Linked DNA regions of Cecembia calidifontis. The protein of the gene in region 2 interacts with the protein of the main gene of each other region in a pairwise test. Links are inferred from orthologs where the notes say so. Each region holds a gene or a part of one and is shown on either strand. Other genes may lie near its edges.

What was found. The genes of interacting proteins can lie anywhere in the genome.
Region 1: the proteins of rlmB (region 2) and BC751_RS19635 interact in binary tests that used the Escherichia coli proteins (3 or more experiments, as listed by UniProt). The link is inferred for Cecembia calidifontis from one-to-one orthologs.
Region 3: the proteins of rlmB (region 2) and tsaE interact in binary tests that used the Escherichia coli proteins (3 or more experiments, as listed by UniProt). The link is inferred for Cecembia calidifontis from one-to-one orthologs.

What each region holds. Positions count from the first base shown.
Region 1 is NZ_SGXG01000001.1:4,547,413-4,550,487, forward strand. Bases 71-3,070 are described here. They hold BC751_RS19635 (NAD(P)H-hydrate dehydratase), read right to left. Parts: upstream 2,309-3,070; coding sequence 833-2,308; downstream 71-832. Other genes in these bases: BC751_RS19630 (MFS transporter), read right to left, coding at 71-768; BC751_RS19640 (MFS transporter), read right to left, coding at 2,301-3,070. Outside these bases: more of BC751_RS19630, read right to left, coding at 1-70; more of BC751_RS19640, read right to left, coding at 3,071-3,075. UniProt on the Escherichia coli protein: Bifunctional enzyme that catalyzes the epimerization of the S- and R-forms of NAD(P)HX and the dehydration of the S-form of NAD(P)HX at the expense of ADP, which is converted to AMP.
Region 2 is NZ_SGXG01000001.1:4,882,949-4,886,023, forward strand. Bases 47-3,046 are described here. They hold rlmB (23S rRNA (guanosine(2251)-2'-O)-methyltransferase RlmB), read right to left. Parts: upstream 1,934-3,046; coding sequence 1,160-1,933; downstream 47-1,159. Other genes in these bases: BC751_RS21095 (mechanosensitive ion channel family protein), read left to right, coding at 47-1,044; BC751_RS21105 (GWxTD domain-containing protein), read right to left, coding at 1,906-3,046. Outside these bases: more of BC751_RS21095, read left to right, coding at 1-46; more of BC751_RS21105, read right to left, coding at 3,047-3,075. UniProt on the Escherichia coli protein: Specifically methylates the ribose of guanosine 2251 in 23S rRNA.
Region 3 is NZ_SGXG01000001.1:2,463,385-2,466,266, reverse strand. The notes cover bases 71-2,877. They hold tsaE (tRNA (adenosine(37)-N6)-threonylcarbamoyltransferase complex ATPase subunit type 1 TsaE), read right to left. Parts: upstream 1,793-2,877; coding sequence 1,349-1,792; downstream 71-1,348. Other genes in these bases: porX (T9SS response regulator signal transducer PorX), read right to left, coding at 1,797-2,877; BC751_RS10705 (alanine dehydrogenase), read right to left, coding at 154-1,356. Also shown: BC751_RS10710 (response regulator), read left to right, coding at 1-22; more of porX, read right to left, coding at 2,878-2,882. UniProt on the Escherichia coli protein: Required for the formation of a threonylcarbamoyl group on adenosine at position 37 (t(6)A37) in tRNAs that read codons beginning with adenine.

The DNA.
Region 1 (3,075 bases), 340 kb from region 2 along the record:
AAACAAGCCCCCTGCCATATAAATATAGGTCAATTCAATATCCGTAAAACCAACATTGGCCACCATATAAGGGCTGATATAAGGAATGATCGTAAATTGTCCAAGCATCATCATGATGGTCAGGGTAATGGCTTTCATTTGATTGGGATTTCCTGTGACCCGCCTCACTACCTGGATGGGACTTGGCTTGTTCACCCTATGCACCAAATGGGCGGTAATAGAAGGTAAGAACTGATAGATCATCCACAAAATCAACACAGACATCCCCGCAAGAAAAAAGAAAGGAGCATGCCAATTGGAAATACTAGCAATAAACAATCCGAATGGTACACCGAAAACAGATGCTATAGAAAAGGCTGCCATCACCAATCCCATAGCCCTCCCTCTTCTGGAATCAGGAATCACATCTCCGATGATGGCTAATATCAAAGCAGAAGTCAGTCCTCCGAACAAACCCGCTATAATTCTTGAAACCAATAATATGGGGTAATTGGGGGATAGGGCACAGGCTAAGGTGGCCAATAAAAATCCCGTAAACACCCATAAAGTAATGGTTCTTCTGTCATATTTATCCAAAACAAAAGCCCCCATAAAACTGCTGATCCCAGCACTGAAAGTATAGGAGGAAACAAGAAGTCCAAATTCCCGTGGGCTGATTTCAAAAATCCTCATCAATTGAGGACCCAATGGCATCAAAATCATAAAATCCACGATGTGGGTAAAATTGATGGCCGCAAGGGTCCAGAGTAATAGTTTTTCCTTATTCATCGAAAAGCAATATGGACTTCAACCAGTAACAATTGAGTAAAGTTCTAAAAGCATGGATAATTATTCATTCAATATTCAATTCCACAAAAGTCCCAGGAACACATTCAATGATATCTGAAGCAATAACTCCCCTCCTTTTTTTCAAAGCTGCCATTTCCCCGGCCAAACCATGGTGAAAAACACCACAAATAGCCGCATTCAAAGGAGGATAGCCCTGTCCTAAAAATGAGGTAATCATTCCAGTAAGTACATCTCCGGATCCTGCTGTGGCCATGTATTGATTGCCGGAAGAATTGAAAAATTGCTCCCCTTGAGGGGTAGAAATGGAGGTAAAAGCCCCCTTAAGTACCAAATAAACCCCATGTTCCCTAGCAAAAGACCTTGCCTTTTCCAGCCTTTCCTTATGGTCTTTCGCCTCTCCTGCTAATCTTTGAAATTCCTTGAGGTGAGGAGTCAGGACACTTCCCTTGGGAACATATTTCAAATTTTCAGGTTTTTTGGCCAACAAGTTTAGACCATCAGCATCGATCACCAAAGGCTTATGGTATCTTTTCAAAAGACTACAGTAAAATGCAAGATCAACCTCAGTACCCCATCCGGGACCTATCCCTAATGCATCAAAGGATTTCAGTTTTTTGATTTCCTGAGCACCGGCTACCATAACCTCCGGAACAGCAGTCTGAATGATAGCACGTTCTGATTCTGCTATTTGGACATGAACCAGCCCACTCCCTGTCCTCAATGCAGCTTTGGAAGATAAAACCATCGCCCCGACCTTACCCACGCTGCCTCCAAAAAGCATAATTCTTCCAAAGTCACCCTTGTGACTAAAAGCATGAAATTTTTTATGAAACCTTGAAATATCTTCCCTTCTGAGAAAAAATTTCCCCTCATTAAAATTCAGGATAAATTCATCAGGAATGCCAATGTCAACAACATGTATTCTTCCTGTATATTCCGCATGCTCCGGAAATAGCAATGAAAACTTTGGAAACTGAAAAGTCAACGTATGTTCAGCCTTAAAAGCTTCCCCTTGAAGAATATTGTCCGAAGGAATCCCAGAAGGAATATCAACTGAGATTTTATGACAGGAAATGTGGTTCAGTTTATTTACAGCCTCAAGGTAAACACCTTCAATGGGCCTATTGATACCTACTCCAAAAATACAGTCCAGGACAAAGTCGTTTTCAGTAATCTGAAAATCAAAATCCAAAACAGAAAGCACTTTAACCTTAGAAGGTAACCTTTCAAAATTTGCTTGATAATCCGGACTACATTGTTCCTTATCCTGAAAAAAAATCAGCTTGACGGATTTCCCGCTTTCTGCAAGTAACCTGGCAATAGCAACCCCATCACCCCCATTATTTCCAGGTCCGGAAAAAATAAAAATTTCCCCTTGTATAGCACTGAACATGCGTTCAAACCATACAAAGAAGGCTTTTGCAGCATTTTCCATAAGGTCTAATGAACGCATTTGCCTTGCCTTAATAAAGGCAGCATCCAGTAGTTTGACCTTATCACCAGAAATGATACTAAGCATTTTTAATTTCGACAATTTTATCCAACTCTTGTTTGGGTATCCTTACCAAAAATAAGAAACCTAAACCTACAATAAAAAATATTCCCAGAACAAGCGCAGAGTTCCTCATGCTACCCGAAATCTGTTCAATCAAACCATAGGAGAAAGTACCCAATACAATGGCAATTTTTTCAGTAACATCATAAAAACTGAAAAAAGAAGCATTATTTGAAGTATTATCAGGAATCAATTTTGAATAGGTAGCCCTTGAAAGCGATTGAATACCCCCCATTACCATACCTACTATGAAAGCTAAGCCATAAAATTGAAATTCATTTTCAACATAGTATGCCGCTCCACAAATTAATATCCAAACAAAGACCATAATAATCAATGAGCTTTTATTACCGTATCGCTTGGATATAAAAGCAAACAAATAACTGCCAAAAATTGCGACCAATTGAATGATCAATATGGTAAGTATCAATTTATCACCGGCTAGTTCAAGTTCTTTGTCACCAAAAGAAGCTGCTAAATAAAGCACAGTTTGTACACCCATGCTGTAAAAAAGAAAGGCAGCAAGAAAACGGCTCATTACTTTGGTGTTTTTAACAACCTGAAAAATTAAGCGTATTTGATGATAACCATTGAGCAAAACAGCCCTTTTAATTTTATTCTTCTGGGAATTATCAGGAAGGTACCGAAAGGGAATCTGAGCAAACCCTGCCCACCACAAACCGGTGATCAAGAAAGACCAACGGGCTGCCTGACCACCATCTTCCAATCCA
Region 2 (3,075 bases):
ATCAAAGAAGTCATTTACCTGCAGATAGAGATCAGCCAAAAAAGAGAAAATGATTTCACTTCATCCATTGATTTTTATGATATCCAAAAGCGAGTCAACCGGGTGGCTTCCTTCTTGGCCATTTTGATTTGGGCTTATTTCTTTGCAGAAAGCTTGGGAATTTTTGACTCTATTATTCTTACGGCTAAGAATTTCTTGTCCAAGCCGAGAAGCATACTCAACGCATCTTTCACTTTTGCACAGATTGCCATTTTCATTCTCATTCTCTATTCGGCCAACTTTATAGCCAATACGGCAGCTTATTTAGCGGAGATCAAAGATCAGCAAAGCAGTAATACCCGGTCAAAAAAATTAGGATCCTCCATACTTTTGATCAGGCTGACCCTATTGATAGTCGGTTTTTTGCTAGCAGCAGCGGCATCAGGAATTTCTATGGATAAGATAACCATTGTGTTGGGAGCCTTTTCATTAGGAATCAGTTTTGGATTGCAGACCATCGTCAACAATCTCGTTTCCGGAATTATCCTGGCATTTGAAAAGCCCATTCAAATTGGGGATACCGTACAGGTAGGCAATATCGAAGGAGTGGTGAGAGACATCGGGATCAGGGCCAGCAAAATTAAAAACTGGGACGGGGCAGAGGTAATCATACCAAATGGCGACTTATTGGCCCAACACTTGACCAATTGGACCCTTTCAGATAAGCAGAGAAGGGTGGAGTTGATCATTGGGGTAGCTTATGATTCGGACATGGACCTGGTCACCAATCTTATACAAGAACAGCTGGATATACAAGGCATACTCAAGTATCCACCTTCAAGGGTATTTCTTCAGACCTTTGCTGATAGTTCCGTTAATTTCAGGGTACTTTTTTGGGTAGAAGATGTTGATGTATGGGTAACCATACGGGACAAAGTGATGCGGGGAATTTTCAAATCCTTCAAAGAACATGGAGTGGAAATCCCTTTTCCACAACGGGATTTGCATGTAAAGAGCTTCCCGGGTCTCATCAAAGAAACATTATCCAAACCCAATGAAGAATAGATCCCAGTATAAACCTTTAAGAAATCAGTCTTCCAAAAACAACAAAAAATCCCGCATTCGGAAATGCGGGACAGCTCATTTTTTTCATCTTGATTTTTGGTTCTAAAGTTTGAGTCTAATTTCTCTGCCTAATGGCTTCATAAATCACAACTCCAGCCGATACAGATACATTGAGACTTTCAATGTTTCCCGCCATTGGGATTTTCACCTTGGCGTCAGATTGCCCCATCAATTCATCCGAAATACCGTCTTCCTCAGAACCCAAAATCAGGGCTGTCGGGATCGTAAAATCTGCGTCATAAATCAATTGTTCCGTTTTTTCGGTTACTGCCACCACCTGCAAGCCCATTTTCTTCAGGTCTTTTACAGTATAATAGAGATTCTTCACCCTAACGATGGGGAGATGGTTCAAAGCCCCTGCGGAAGTTTTGACTGCATCGGAATTAATTTGGGCACTCCCTTTTTCAGGGATGACAATGGCATGTACGCCAGCACATTCTGCCGTGCGGGCAATGGCCCCAAAATTCCTAACATCGGTGATTCTGTCCAAGACCAAAATCAAAGGAGAAACTCCTTTTGAGAAGCATTCTTCTATGACATTGTCCAAGGAAGCATATTGGATGGCGGACATATGTGCAATGACCCCCTGATGGTTTTTCCTGGTAATCCGGTTGAGTTTCGCTTCAGGAACCCGTACAACCGGAATCCTTTCTTCTTTGGCCAGAGACAAGAGTTGCTTGACCAAATCATTATTGACATCCTTGTCAATGAGGATTTTATCTATTTCTTTTTGGGCATGGATAGCCTCCATGACTGCCCTGGTACCAAAAATAAAATCTTTGTCGTGCTCTCCTTTATTGATCAGAAAACCATCTGTCCGTTTCTCCATGATGTAATGCTTTTGAACCATTCAGGCTGAAGGGCCCTTGAACGGTTAAGTATGTAATAGTTTGGTGTGAGGATATTTTTTACCCGTGCAAAGGTAAAGGTAATTTTTGAATTGGAATCAGCACTGAAATAAGACCAAACTTCCCCATTCGGTCTGAAAAAAACTTCATTGGGAGGTCCCATCACGGTATACACCATCCCCCTGTCTGTCTTCCAACCTTCTTTGAAATCTGTAAACAGAATATTGGCAAACTCTATCTGCTTAAAATATTCCCTGATGACTTTTTTTGCAGTCTCTTCATCTTTGAGCATATTAATCCAATACTGGTCGAGCGCCAGTTTCTTATCATTTGCTTCTTTTAGCATTTCATGCTCCCTCCTTGTGGAAATGTATACTACCATCTCCACCATCTCCTCATAAGTTTTGACTTTAGGGAAAGCCTCATGGACAGTTTTCACCAACATGCCGCTAGTGGAGTTGGTATCTGACTGAATGAAATAATAACCTTCTTTGTCAAAAGATTTGGGAGTATTGAGGAAAAATTCACCCTCATAATTGACTGTTACCTCCTTGGGCACATTCGCAGGTCTGATTTCCATAGGAGGAAGTGGTGCATCAAAGAGTGTTGGGTAATGAAATGCATGCAGGTTGACCCCGCTTCTTCCTTTGAATTCCAAAGCTTCATTTTTCAATACAAAAGTCTGATCAAAGGGCACCCTATCCGCATAATAGGCCCAAAAATTAGGATGACCAAAAACAAAAGCGCTAATAAGGTCAACATGGTAATAATAAACATCCCCTTGTCTGGTATCAGTGGCCTGCAGAAACGCAATGGCAACCTCTTGGTCTTCAGGAATTTCTACCCTTTTTTCGAAAAAATAATGGAAATCAGTGTCTGCTATTAGGTCTTCTTTGGACAAGGTAATTAAATTTTGAGGTCCAATGGGATCCTGAAAACCGGAAAGCAACGCATAAGCAAACTCGTAAGTATCAAAATCGATATTCTCTTCAATCTTCTCGATGGGCATTTGTAGGACAAAAGTCCTGTCATTTTCCCGGACAGGAATGATTTTTAAGGCCAAGCGGGAGTATCGCGAATACCTCAATGCCTGATTGATACTCTCCAAAGTCTGTTGCTGGGC
Region 3 (2,882 bases), 2.4 Mb from region 2 along the record:
TCTTGAAATCACATCGGAATAAGCATATCCCATTTTTCAGTTAAGAAATCAGGGGAAATAACCAGCCAAGTTTCTTAGTGCTAAATTGGTTTTTGATGCCATTATGTCAAAACAATGGAGATCGACCATTTCAATTTAGAGTGGCAAGCGAGATCAATATCTTGCAGCTAGTAACAATTGGAGTTCTTTGTGCGTCATTGCAAATTTCCTTGCCAAATAGGCATTGGTAAGGCTTCCCCTATAGGTATATACCCCTTTCATAAACCATTTATAATTGAAGATCATCTCTTCTGCCCCTCTCAAGTCAGCCATCTGAAGTAAAATAGGGGTAAAAATATTGCTCAAAGCAGCCGAAGCTGTCCTTGCCACTCTAGAGGCTATGTTGGGCACACAATAATGGATTACTCCATGTTTCACATAAGTCGGGTTTTCGTGGGAAGTCATTTCAGCAGTCTCTATACACCCTCCTTGGTCGATACTTACATCAATGATAATACTCCCTTCCATCATTGCAGCAACCATTTCCTCACTGACCACGATTTTATTTTTACCCTTTTCAGTCCTTAATGCTCCTATGACCACGTCTGCTTCTTTGAGAGCCTGGCCGAGTGTGTAATTATCAATGGTAGAGGTATAAACTTGCTGGCCTAAGAGCTGCTTGATCCTTCTGAGTTTATAGATATGGTTATCAAAAACTTTAATACTTGCCCCCAATCCTAAGGCTGTCCTCGCTGCATACTCAGCTACTGTTCCCGCACCCACTATTACCACCTCCGTAGGAGGGACACCGGTGATACCTCCCAATATCAGTCCCTTACCATCATTAACACTGCTCAGGTACTCGGCGGCTATAAGCATCACCGTACTCCCTGCAATTTCACTCATGGCCCTTACCACAGGCATACCGCCCACTTTATCTTCCAAATGCTCAAAAGCTACAGCAGTTATCCTTTTTCTGTTAAGCGCATGGATAAAATCAGCATGTTGTTTCCCCAATTGCAGCGCAGAAATCAAACATGATCCTGCACGCATATATTCAATTTCTTCGGTGGTGGGCGGCTCCACCTTTAAAATGACTTCTGCATCAAAAGCCTCTTTTGCCGAATACACCACTTTGGCACCTGCATCTGAGTAATCTTTGTCAGTAAACTTGGCAAGGAGACCCGCATTGGTTTCAACGACCACCTGTTGCCCATTATTTACCAAGAGCGCTACCGCTTCCGGCGTAAGAACCACTCTTTTTTCCTGAGCGGCAGTTTCCCTTGGTATTCCAATTACCAAAGAATTTTTTGCCGTTTTAACTTTTGCCGCTGCCTCTTTGGGATATAAACCTATGCTCTCTGTTAACTCAACCATCTATTTCGCTATTTAAGACCCTTTGTAAACTGATAATCCTTTCTCCTCGGTCGCCTATTTCAATCTTAATAAACACAAAATCTGAAGGGACATATTCCGGAATTTTCTCTGCCCATTCCAACCAACAGATATTCCCACTGTAGAAATACTCATCAATTCCAATTTCCAAGACTTCTTCAGGGTCTTCGATTCTGTAAAAGTCAAAATGGTAAAATACTTGACCTTTCGGGTTTCTGTATTCATTGACGATAGAAAATGTTGGGGAAGAAACCACATCTTCGATTCCAAAACATTTGGAAATTGCCTTAATCAATGTGGTTTTTCCAGCTCCCATCTGACCTTTGAAGACCCAGATTTTGTCTTTCCCACAAAATCTGATCACCTGCTCAGCTGTTTCTTCCAACTGATCTAAATTTTCACAATGGATAATTTTCAAACCCTTAACTATTCTTTGGGACTAAATGAGCTATTGGAATAATCATTTCCTCCAGAGACACCCCTCCATGTTGAAAGGTATCTTTGTAGTAATTTACATAATAATTGTAATTGTTTGGATATGCAAAGAAATAATCTTCTACGGCAAAAACATAACTCGTAGAAACATTAAATTTAGGCAGTTTGGCCTCTTCAGGTTTTAAGATCTCAAACACCTTCCCGCTTTCATAATTGAGATTTTTTCCCTGCTTGTACCTCAAATTGGTGGTTACAGTTTTATCGCCAATGATTTTGTAAGGCTTATGTACCCGCTTGGTCCCATGATCCGTAGTGACAATTACTTCTGCGCCTACATCATTGATTTTCTTAAATAATTCGAAAAGAGTGGAATGCTCAAACCAGCTTTTGGTCAAAGATCTATATGCAGACTCATTGGGAGCCAGCTCCCGGATCATTTTCATATCCGTACGGGCATGGGACATCATATCCACAAAATTGTAAACCAAAACGTTGAGGTCATTATTCAATAGGTTTTGGAACTGATCCAACACCAGCTTGCCTTGGTGTGCCTGTAGGATCTTATTGTAACTGAATTTGACATTCATCCTGTTCCTGTGCAGATTTTCCCCCAAAAACTCCTCCTCATTATTATTTTTCCCTTCATCCGAATCTTCCCCTTCCCACAGTTCTGGATGAAACCTAGCCATTTCTGAAGGCATCAATCCGCTAAAAAGCGCGTTCCTGGCATAGGCTGTAGTGGTAGGCAAAATACTGTAATAAGTACTTTCTTCCTCAATATTAAAATAAGTTGTAATCAAGGGTTTCAGTACCTCCCATTGGTCCAATCTAAGGTTATCAATCACCACAAAAAACAAGGGGTTTCCCTGGCGGATAGAAGGAAAAACCCTTTCTTTCATCAGTTTATGGGACAATATAGGGGCATCCGAACGGGAATCATTCAGCCAATTCAGGTAATTAGATTTAATAAATTTAGCAAAAAGGGAATTGGCCTCGGTTTTTTGGGTTTCCAAGACCTCCTGCATGCTTTTGTTTTCGGTTTTATCAATTTCGAGTTCCCAATATGTCAGCCT